One region of the Streptomyces sp. NPDC097617 genome, then DNA from elsewhere that is predicted to be linked to it. Evidence: riboswitches for the same ligand, from Rfam matches in the RefSeq annotation. Region 1 holds a riboswitch; the other holds the start of a gene.
What was found. A riboswitch is a leader RNA that binds a small molecule or an ion and turns the genes downstream of it on or off. The one in region 1 is predicted to bind thiamine pyrophosphate.
Positions count from the first base shown of each region.

Region 2: another riboswitch for thiamine pyrophosphate. It lies ahead of ACIQZO_RS27725 (thiamine ABC transporter substrate binding subunit); the one in region 1 lies ahead of thiC (phosphomethylpyrimidine synthase ThiC).

Region 1 is NZ_JBIWCL010000039.1:169-5,213, reverse strand. It holds gene thiC (phosphomethylpyrimidine synthase ThiC) at 1-1,414, opposite strand, end outside; TPP riboswitch at 1,409-1,554, opposite strand; gene ACIQZO_RS37780 (YibE/F family protein) at 1,624-3,189, shown strand; gene ACIQZO_RS37775 (SsgA family sporulation/cell division regulator) at 3,217-3,666, opposite strand; gene ACIQZO_RS37770 (IclR family transcriptional regulator) at 3,764-4,510, opposite strand; gene ACIQZO_RS37765 (DUF5326 family protein) at 4,806-5,036, opposite strand.
Region 2 is NZ_JBIWCL010000020.1:90,865-95,909, forward strand. It holds gene ACIQZO_RS27720 (ABC transporter permease) at 1-619, opposite strand, end outside; gene ACIQZO_RS27725 (thiamine ABC transporter substrate binding subunit) at 715-1,815, opposite strand; TPP riboswitch at 1,901-2,010, opposite strand; gene rlmN (23S rRNA (adenine(2503)-C(2))-methyltransferase RlmN) at 2,067-3,182, opposite strand; gene ACIQZO_RS27735 (phosphatidate cytidylyltransferase) at 3,350-4,426, opposite strand; gene frr (ribosome recycling factor) at 4,426-4,983, opposite strand.

The DNA.
Region 1 (5,045 bases):
TCACGTCGTCGCGGTTGGGCAGGCCCAGGTGCTCCTTGGGCGTGACGTAGCAGAGCATCGCGGTGCCCCACCAGGCGATCATCGCGGCGCCGATGCCCGAGGTGATGTGGTCGTACGCGGGCGCGACGTCCGTGGTCAGCGGGCCGAGCGTGTAGAACGGCGCCTCCTCGCAGATCTCCTGCTGGAGGTCGATGTTCTCCTTGATCTTGTGCATCGGGACGTGGCCCGGGCCCTCGATCATCGTCTGGACGTTGTGGCGCTTGGCGATCGTGTTCAGCTCGCCCAGCGTCTTCAGCTCGGCGAACTGGGCCGCGTCGTTGGCGTCCGCGATCGAGCCGGGGCGCAGGCCGTCGCCGAGGGAGTACGTGACGTCGTACGTCGCGAGGATCTCGCAGAGCTCCTCGAAGTTCGTGTAGAGGAAGTTCTCCTTGTGGTGCGCGAGGCACCACGCGGCCATGATCGAGCCACCGCGCGAGACGATGCCCGTCTTGCGGCGGGCGGTCAGCGGCACGTACGGGAGCAGCACGCCGGCGTGGACCGTCATGTAGTCGACGCCCTGCTCGGCCTGCTCGATGACCGTGTCCTTGTAGATCTCCCAGGTCAGTTCCTCAGCGCGGCCGTCGACCTTCTCCAGCGCCTGGTAGAGCGGCACGGTGCCGATCGGGACGGGGGAGTTGCGCAGCACCCACTCGCGGGTGGTGTGAATGTTGCGGCCGGTCGAGAGGTCCATGACCGTGTCGGCGCCCCACTTGGTGGCCCAGGTCATCTTGTCGACCTCCTCCTCGATGGAGGAGGTGACCGCGGAGTTCCCGATGTTGGCGTTGACCTTCACCAGGAAGCGCTTGCCGATGATCATCGGCTCGATCTCGGGGTGGTTCACATTCGCCGGAACCACGGCGCGACCTGCGGCGATCTCCTCGCGGACGACCTCGGGGGAGACGTTCTCGCGGATCGCGACGTACTCCATCTCCGGGGTGATCTCACCGCGGCGGGCGTACGCGAGCTGCGTGACGGCGGCGCCGCCCCGGCCGCGGCGGGGCTGCCGGGGGCGGCCCGGGAAGACCGCGTCGAGGTTCTTGAGGCCGCCGCGGGGCGAGGTGTGCTTGATGCCGTCGTCCTCGGGGCGCGCGGGACGGCCCGCGTACTCCTCGGTGTCACCGCGGCCGATGATCCAGTTCTCGCGCAGCGGCGCGAGGCCGCGGCGGACGTCGGTCTCGATCTGCGGGTCGGTGTACGGGCCGGACGTGTCGTAGAGCGTCACGTCCTTGCCGTTGGTGAGGTGGACCTGGCGGACCGGCACCCGAAGGTCGGGCCGGGAGCCCGCCAGGTATCCCTTGTGCCAGCCGGGCTGGCGCTCGGTCCGGCCGTCGGCGTCCTGGCTGACGGCAGGCGTGCGTGCGTCCTGAATGGTCATGAGACCTGATCTCCCTACGCCGGCATTACCCGGTAACAGGTTCGGCGGTCGACGCAGCCTCTTCCCGTACGCATCCGTGATGCTCGTACGGTGATCAGCGTCCTCTCAGCCCGGTGCTCCGAGCTCCCGCGTTGTGCAAAGGTGCCCCCACGCTAGCGTCATCCATGGCGTGCTGAACAGTGGGCCCCCTCATCTCTTGCGATGATCTGCTGGTGACGCCCTCGCCGCAGCCCCCCACCGAGCCCACAGCGACCCATGGCCACAACGGCCACGAACACGGGAGCCCAGGGCACTCCGCCGGGCATTCTCCAGGGCAGTCCGACGGGCATGCCGACCTACATGTCGACCTGCCCTCGCCGGCGCAGTCCGAGCGACTCTCCGACGGTCATTCCGGAGGGCACACGGGCGGACCCGGGGGCGGTCATTCCGGCGGGAACTCCTCGGGCCACTCCCACGGTCACAGCCACAGCCACGGCCCGGCGGCCCCCGTCTCGAAGCACCTGCGCAAGGTCATCGCCGCCGTACTGATCCCCTTCGCGGCCGCCGTGTTCATCGGCATGGCGGTGCTCTGGCCGGGCGGTGCCCCCGCCCACGAGCGCAGCGGGGTGGGCTTCGACCGGCAGACCCAGCAGGGCGTGGTGACCTCGCTCGAACAGGTCGACTGCAAGTCCGTGAACGCCGCCCAGGTACCGACGACCGCGGCTCCCTCCACCCCCGGGGGCCGCCAGGCGCAGGCCGAGCAGACCGGTGAGTGCAAGAAGGCCACCGTCGAGGTCGCCAGCGGCCCGGAGAAGGGCCGCACCTTCGTGGAGATCGTCCAGCCGGGCGCGCCACGGCAGTTGGAGGACGGCCAGGAGGTCGTGGTGGCGTACGCCCCGGACGCCCCGCGCGACCTCCAGTACTCGGTGATCGACGTGAACCGCAAACTCCCGATGGCCCTGCTGGCCGGCATCTTCGCGGTCGCGGTCGTCGTGGTCGGGCGGATGCGGGGACTGTTCGCGCTGATCGCGCTGGTGGTCAGCTTCGGCGTACTGACCCTCTTCATCCTCCCGGCCATCCTGCAGGGTTCGAACCCGCTGGTCGTGGCGGTGATCGGGGCCAGCGCCATCATGCTGATCGCGCTCTACATGTGCCACGGACTGACCGCCCGCACCTCCGTGGCCGTCCTCGGCACGCTCGTCTCGCTACTGCTCATCGGGCTGCTGGGCTCGGGGTTCATCGACTGGGCGTTCCTCAGCGGCAACACCGATGACAACACCGGGCTGATCCACGGGCTGTACCCGGACATCGACATGAGCGGTCTGCTGCTCGCAGGCGTGATCATCGGATCGCTGGGCGTGCTCGACGACGTGACGGTCACCCAGACCTCGGCGGTGTGGGAACTGCGGCAGGCGGACCCGTCGATGGGGCCGCGCGCCCTCTACCGGGCGGCCATCCGGATCGGCCGCGACCACATCGCCTCGGTGGTCAACACCCTGGTGCTGGCCTACGCCGGTGCCGCGCTGCCCCTGCTCCTGCTGTTCTCGATCGCCAACAGCAGCATGGGGTCCGTGGCCAACAGCGAGCTGGTGGCGGAGGAGATCGTACGGACCCTCGTGGGCTCGATCGGTCTGGTGGCCTCGGTCCCCGTGACAACGGCGCTGGCCGCGCTGGTGGTTTCTGCCGACCGACCGGGATCCCCGGCCAGCGTCCCGACCGGCGTCCCGACCGGCGTCCCGACCGGCGTCCCGACCGCGGGGCCGGTCCGCGGCCGGGGCCGGCGGCGCAAGCGCTGAACGGTGCGTATGCGATAGGTGGGCAGGTCAGCCGGCGTTCTGCTCGTTCTGCTGCGACTCGGCGAGGATCTTGACGAGGGCTTCGTCGAGGTTCTCCTCGAAGTCGCCCAGATTGCGCTCCTGTCCGAGCGGGACGATCCGGTCGGTGCGGTCGAGGAACGCGACGAGCGGCGCCGCGCTGGCCCGGAACAGGGCCCGGTCGCCGCCGACCTGGAGCCGGATGTGGACGTCGGACAGATCTTCGGGGTGGGTGGGGGCGATGTGCACATCGCCGTCACCGCATGGCTTGTTGATGCCGTCGAGGAGAAGTTCCCGACCGAACGCCCAGGTCACGGGCGCGTCTCCGGGAAGGTGGAAGGTCAGGCGGACTGCGTAGGGGTCGCGTGCGTCGTACCGGAGTTCCACCGGAATCCGGAACGAGAGCTCCTCGGAAACGAGGAAGCTCATCATGACCTCTGCCTGTACCGACTCGCGCATTGACTACCCCGCTGTAGTTGAAGTGGCCAGGAATGATCCCCCAGGACCCACTTGACAAGAGTGGTGTAACCGGTAGCAGATCACAAGGAGTGAGTTTTCAGATACTGATAGAGAACGAGAGGGTACTCAACAGCGCGCCTACTTCACTCCGTAGCCGATCGACTACATAGAGCAATCGCTCTTCTTGATGAAGGGGTAGAGAAATAGCCATCGTCGCGGCCGCATCGCCGGCCGTAATGGGGATGGCAGCGCAGATGATGCCGAGGGCATATTCCTGACGTTCGATCACCGGCTGCATTCGCCCGAGGGCCCCGATCCGGTTTTCCAGGGACCGCAGATCCCGGACCGTATAAGGGGTGATGGCCTCGACCGGATGGCGGTCGTAGTAGTCCTTGCGGGTCTTCTCGTCGAGCTGCCCGAGCAGGCACTGCCCGATGGCGTGCGCATGAGCGGTCTCGCGGAAGTCGGCCCACTCCTCGCAGGCCGGGCTGGCCGGGGTGTCCGAGACACCCACGACCTCGATCTCACCCTCGCGGTAGATCGCGAAGTAGACGGGGGCCCCGACCGCGTCGCGGAAGTGCGCGAGGGAGTCAAGGATCATGCTGCGACGTTTCTGCTGGAGTCCCGCACCGGCGAGCCGACCCGCGGCCTCGCCCAGAACGAAGACTCCTCCCGCCCTGCGCAGATAGCCCTCGTGCGTGAGGGTGCGCAGCAGGTGGTACGCGGTGGGAAGCGGGAGCCCGGCCTCGCGCGCCAGTTGTTTCGCGGGGGCTCCCCCGCTATGGGACCCCGCCGCTTCGAGCAGCCTCAGCGCGCGCTGCACCGAACCGATCAGAGTCGGCACACCGGCATTGTGAACCGGAGACAAAGCTCACCCCCAGGCGTGGCGGCGGGCCTTTGGGGAGGCCCGCCCTGCGGGGGCCGCCCCCGCGCGTGCCGTGGCTCCTGGGGGTCGTACTCGGCGGCTCTCTTGCATCGCCGCAGGTCAGGGCGGCAGGTCGGAGCGGCGGTACCGGCTTTCGGTGCCCAGGGAACGGCACAGATTGCCACTCTATCCACCGATTCCGGGGATGTGGGCGGTTTAGCGAGTCACGTTCCCTCACCTGGCTCAATCCCGGAACCGACCGGCCCGCTCCCGTCTACCACTCGCCGGAGGAGGAGGACTTCGAACCGCCGCCGCTGAACTTCTTCACGACGAAGACCAGGCCGCCGACGAGGCCGACGAAGAGGAGCAGCTTGAAGAGGATCCCGATCAGCGCGCCCAGGATGCTGGTGATCACACCGCCGAAGACGAAGAGCGCCAGCAGCGGAACCGCGACCCACTTAACCCACCAGGGCATACCCGCGAATATCTGTCGGATGCCGTCCATGTCCTCGAC
Region 2 (5,045 bases), on a different contig from region 1:
CGGGCCCGCCCAGGATGAGTACGACGCCGAAGGAGCTGAAGGTGAACAGGAAGACCATCAGCGAGGCGGCGGCCACCGCCGGGACCAGCGCGGGCAGCGTCACCCGCCGCCACGCGGCGAACCGTCCGGCGCCCAGTACCCGGGCGGCCTCCTCCTGGCGCGGATCCAGCTGGGCCCACAGCCCGCCCACCGTGCGGACGACGACGGCGTAGTTGAAGAAGACGTGCGCGAGCAGGATCGCCCAGACGGTCGTATCGAGCCGGACGCCCACGAGTTCGTCCGTCAGTCCGCCCCGCCCGAGCAGCGCGAGGAAGGCGGTGCCGACCACCACGGTCGGCAGCACGAAGGGAACAGTCACCACGGCCCGCAGCAGTTGCTTGCCGGGGAACTCGAAGCGGGCGAAGACGTACGCGCCCGGCAGGGCGATCACGAGGGTGAGCACGGTGGAGGCGAACGCCTGCCAGGTGGTGAACCACAGGACGTCGGCGATGTCGGGGCGGCTCAGCACCTCCGCGAACCGGCCGAACTGCCACCCCTCGTCTGTCTTGAGGCCCCGCCCGACGATCGCGGCGACGGGGTAGGCGAAGAACAGCCCGAAGAAGGCGAGGGGGACGGCCATCAGGGCGAGCCGCACGGCGGTCGCCCGCACCCCCTCGCGGGGGCCGGAGCCCGGCGCGGCGCCCCCCGGCGCCGCGCCCGGCTCCTTGGTACCGCCTACTTCACGACGAGCGAGGTCCATGCCTTGACCCACTGCTCACGGTTCTTGGCGATGGTCTCCGGAGCCACGTTCTCCGGCTTCTCGACGACCACGCCGTGCTTGGTGAACAGCTCCGGCAGGACGGCGTCCTTCGTCACGGGGTTCACGAACATCTGGAGCGGCATGTCCTCCTGAAACTTCTTGCTGACCAGGAAGTCCACGAGGGCCTTGCCGCCCTCCTCGTTCTTGGCGCCCTTGAGCAGGCCCGCGAACTCGATCTGCCGGAAGCAGGTGCCGGTGGCGACGCCCGTGGGGGCCTCGGCCGGCTGCGGCTCGCCGTACAGGACCTCGACCGGCGGGCTGGAGGCGTAGGAGACGACCAGCGGGCGGTCGCCCTTGGCCTTCTTGCCGCCCGCGGAGCCGGAGAAGCGCTCGTTGTAGGCCTGCTCCCAGCCGTCGACGACCTCGACGCCGTTGGCCTTCAGCTTGCTCCAGTAGTCCTTCCAGCCCTCGTCGCCGTACTTGCCGACGGAGGCGAGCAGGAAGCCGAGGCCGGGCGAGGAGGTCGCGGCGTTCTCGGTGACCAGCAGGTTCTTGTACTCCGGCTTGATCAGGTCGTCCAGCGTCTGCGGCGGGGCGAGCTTCTTCTCGGCGAAGTAGGCCTTGTCGTAGTTGACGCAGATGTCGCCGGAGTCGATCGGGGTGACCCGGTGCTCCTTGTCGAGCACGAACTCGGGCTTCACCCCGGCCAGGCCCTTGGCCTCGTACGGCGTGAAGATGCCGTTGTCGAGGGCGCGCGAGAGGAGGGTGTTGTCCACCCCGAAGAACACGTCGCCGCGGGGGGAGCCCTTGGTGAGGATCTCCTGGTTCAGCGCGGTGCCCGCGTCGCCGGACTTCAGGACCTTGACCGTGTAGCCGCTCTGCTGCTCGAACTCCTTGAGGACCGTGTCGGTCACGTTGAAGGAGTCGTGGGAGACGAGCGTGACGGTCTTGGACTTCGGGGCCTCGCTCGCGCCGGCGGGCTTGTCCTTGGCGTCGCCGCCGCCGCAGGCACTGAGCGTGGTGACGCCGAGCGCGGCCGCGAGCGCGGCGCCCGCGATCTTCTTGGTGGTGCTCATTGGTGAATTCCTCCTGGGATGTCCAGGAGAAGACGCGGCCCTGCCCGGCGCTCCGCGGGAGCGGACGCCGGGCAGGGCGCAACAGCAAGAGTGGTGACCGAACTTCCTACCCCGAATGACCGGGGCGAGGTTCAGAGGGTCTGCGGATGACGGATACCGCACTCTCAGCGCTGTGGCGCTCCCCTGTCGGAATATGAAATTGGTTCGGCCACAGGGTACCCCGTGGCCGAATTACGTCGAACAGGCGGAATCTACCGCTCCGAGGCAGCCAGCTGGCCGCACGCGCCGTCGATCTCCTGGCCCCGGGTGTCCCGTACCGTCACGGGCACGCCGTGGCGGGCGATGGCCTCCACGAAGGCCTTCTCGTCCTCGGGCCGCGAGGCGGTCCACTTGGAGCCCGGCGTCGGGTTCAGCGGGATCAGGTTGACGTGCACACGCTTGCCCTTGAGCAGCTTGCCCAGGAGGTCACCGCGCCAGGCCTGGTCGTTGATGTCGCGGATCAGGGCGTACTCGATCGAGATCCGGCGGCCGGACTTCTCGGCGTACTCCCACGCGGCGCCCAGCACCTCGCGGACGTTCCAGCGCGTATTGACGGGCACGAGGGTGTCGCGCAGCTCGTCGTCGGGCGCGTGCAGCGAGACGGCCAGGCGGCACTTGAAGCCCTCGTCGGCGAAGCGCAGCATGGCCGGAACCAGACCGACGGTGGAGACGGTGATACCGCGCTGCGACAGACCCAGGCCGTCGGGCTCCGGGTCCGTAAGCCGGCGGATGGCGCCGACCACGCGGTTGTAGTTGGCCAGCGGCTCGCCCATGCCCATGAAGACGATGTTCGACAGGCGCGCCGGGCCGCCGGGGACCTCGCCGTCGCGCAGCGCGCGCATGCCGTCGACGATCTGGTGCACGATCTCGGCGGTGGAGAGGTTGCGGTCCAGGCCCGCCTGGCCGGTGGCGCAGAACGGGCAGTTCATGCCGCAGCCGGCCTGCGAGGAGATGCACATGGTGACCCGGTCGGGGTAGCGCATCAGTACGGACTCGACGAGCGTGCCGTCGTGCAGCTTCCACAGGGTCTTGCGGGTCGTGTCCTCGTCGCACGAGATGTGCCGGATGACGTTCATCAGGTCCGGCAGCAGCTCCTGCTGGAGCTTCTCCCGCGAGCCCGCCGGGATGTCGGTCCACTCGGCCGGGTCGTGCGCGTACCGCGCGAAGTAGTGCTGGGAGAGCTGCTTGGCCCGGAACGGCTTCTCGCCGATCGCGGCGACCGCCTCGCGGCGCTCGGCCGGGGTCATGTCGGCGAGGTGCCGGGGCGGCTTCTTGGCCCCGCGAGGGGCGACGAAAGTAAGCTCACCCGGAACAGGACGGGGGGCCATGAGTGGTACTCCTCAAATCTGACGAACCCTGGGCGGGCGATCTCCGCACACAAGCGGAGTCGACGTGATGGCACGCCCGGTGCCCGGAGAGCTCACGGGTCCATCCCGTAAAAACGGGAAAGCGCACCACTTATGAGTGGCGCGCTTTCCAGGATAACCCGGACGGGTCAGCCGGTACCCACGAAGGCCGCCAGCAGCAGCCACACCACGGGGGCCGTGGGAAGCAGGGAGTCCAGCCGGTCCATGATCCCGCCGTGTCCCGGCAGCAGGGTGCCCATGTCCTTGATGCCGAGATCCCGCTTGATCATCGACTCGCCCAGGTCGCCCAGGGTGGCGCTGACCGCGACCGCGAGACCGAGCAGCAGGCCCTGCCACCAGGAGCCGCCGTCGATCAGGAACTCCATGCACAGCGCGCCGGCCGCCATCGCGAAGGCCACCGCGCCGAAGAGCCCCTCGCGGGTCTTGCCGGGGCTGATGCGCGGCGCGAGCTTGGTCTTGCCGAAGCGCCAGCCGACCGCGTAGGCCCCAGTGTCGCTGACCACGGTCAGCAGCAGGAAGGTGATCACGCGCTGGGAGCCGTCGTCGGCGGTGAGCAGCATCGCGACGAACGTGGCCAGGAAGGGCACGTAGAACGCGGCGAAGGCGCCGGCCGTGACGTCCTTGAGGTAGTCCTCGGGCGGTTCGGTCATCCGCCACACGAGGACGGCCAGCACGGTCAGGGCCATGGCGACCCAGGCGCCCTCGGCCCCCCGGACGTATCCGGCGATGACCATGGCGGCGCCGCCGACCGCGAGCGGGACCAGCGGTGCCTTGATGCCCTTCTGCTCCTGCAGCCGGGAGGTGAGCTCCCACAGACCGACGACGACCGCGACGACGATGACGCCGACGAAGACGGCCTTGACGATCAGCAGCGAGGCGAAGATCACCGCGCCGAGGCCCACGCCGACCCCTATGGCCGCACGCAGGTCCCGGCCCGCGCGCTTCTTGGGCGGCGGGGGAGAGGCGTCCTGCGGCTGCTGGGCATGCGGAGGCGGGGGGCTGGGCATGGGCTCCTGCGGCGGCGTATCGGCGCGGAAGAGGGGGTCGCTGTCGGCGACGACCCCCCGATCGCGTGCTTCCCGGTCGTCGAAGTTACGGCCGGCGGCATCGGGCACGATGGGCATGGGCCGAGTGTGCGGGCCCACCTGCGCATCGTATGCGGGACCCGCCGGAACCGGCTCCGGCTGCCAGGAAGTGTCGTTCATCAGACTTCGAGGAGCTCGGCTTCCTTGTGCTTGAGGAGCTCGTCCACCTGCGCGACGTACTTCGCGGTGGTGTCGTCGAGCTCCTTCTCCGCGCGGCGCACCTCGTCCTCGCCGGCCTCCTTGTCCTTGACCAGCTTGTCAAGGGCGTCCTTGGCCTTGCGGCGGACGGCGCGGAGCGAGATCTTCGAGTCCTCGGCCTTGGTGCGCGCGACCTTGATGTACTCCTTGCGGCGGTCCTGCGTCAGCTCGGGGAAGGTCACCCGGATGATGCTGCCGTCGTTGCTCGGGTTGACACCGAGGTCGGAGTCGCGGATGGCCTGCTCGATGTTGCGCAGGGCGCTCTTGTCGAACGGGGTCACGATCGCCATGCGCGGCTCGGGCACCGAGAAGGAGGCGAGCTGGTTGATGGGCGTGATGGCGCCGTAGTACTCCGCCACGATCTTGTTGAACATCGCCGGGTGCGCACGACCGGTGCGAATCGCGGCGAAGTCTTCCTTGGCGACGACGACGGCCTTTTCCATCTTCTCCTCGGCCTCGAGGAGGATCTCTTCGGTCACCACGTGCTCCTGCATGTCAGAAATGGATGGTTCAGGCGGGCGGGCGGGTCTGGCGGGCCGGT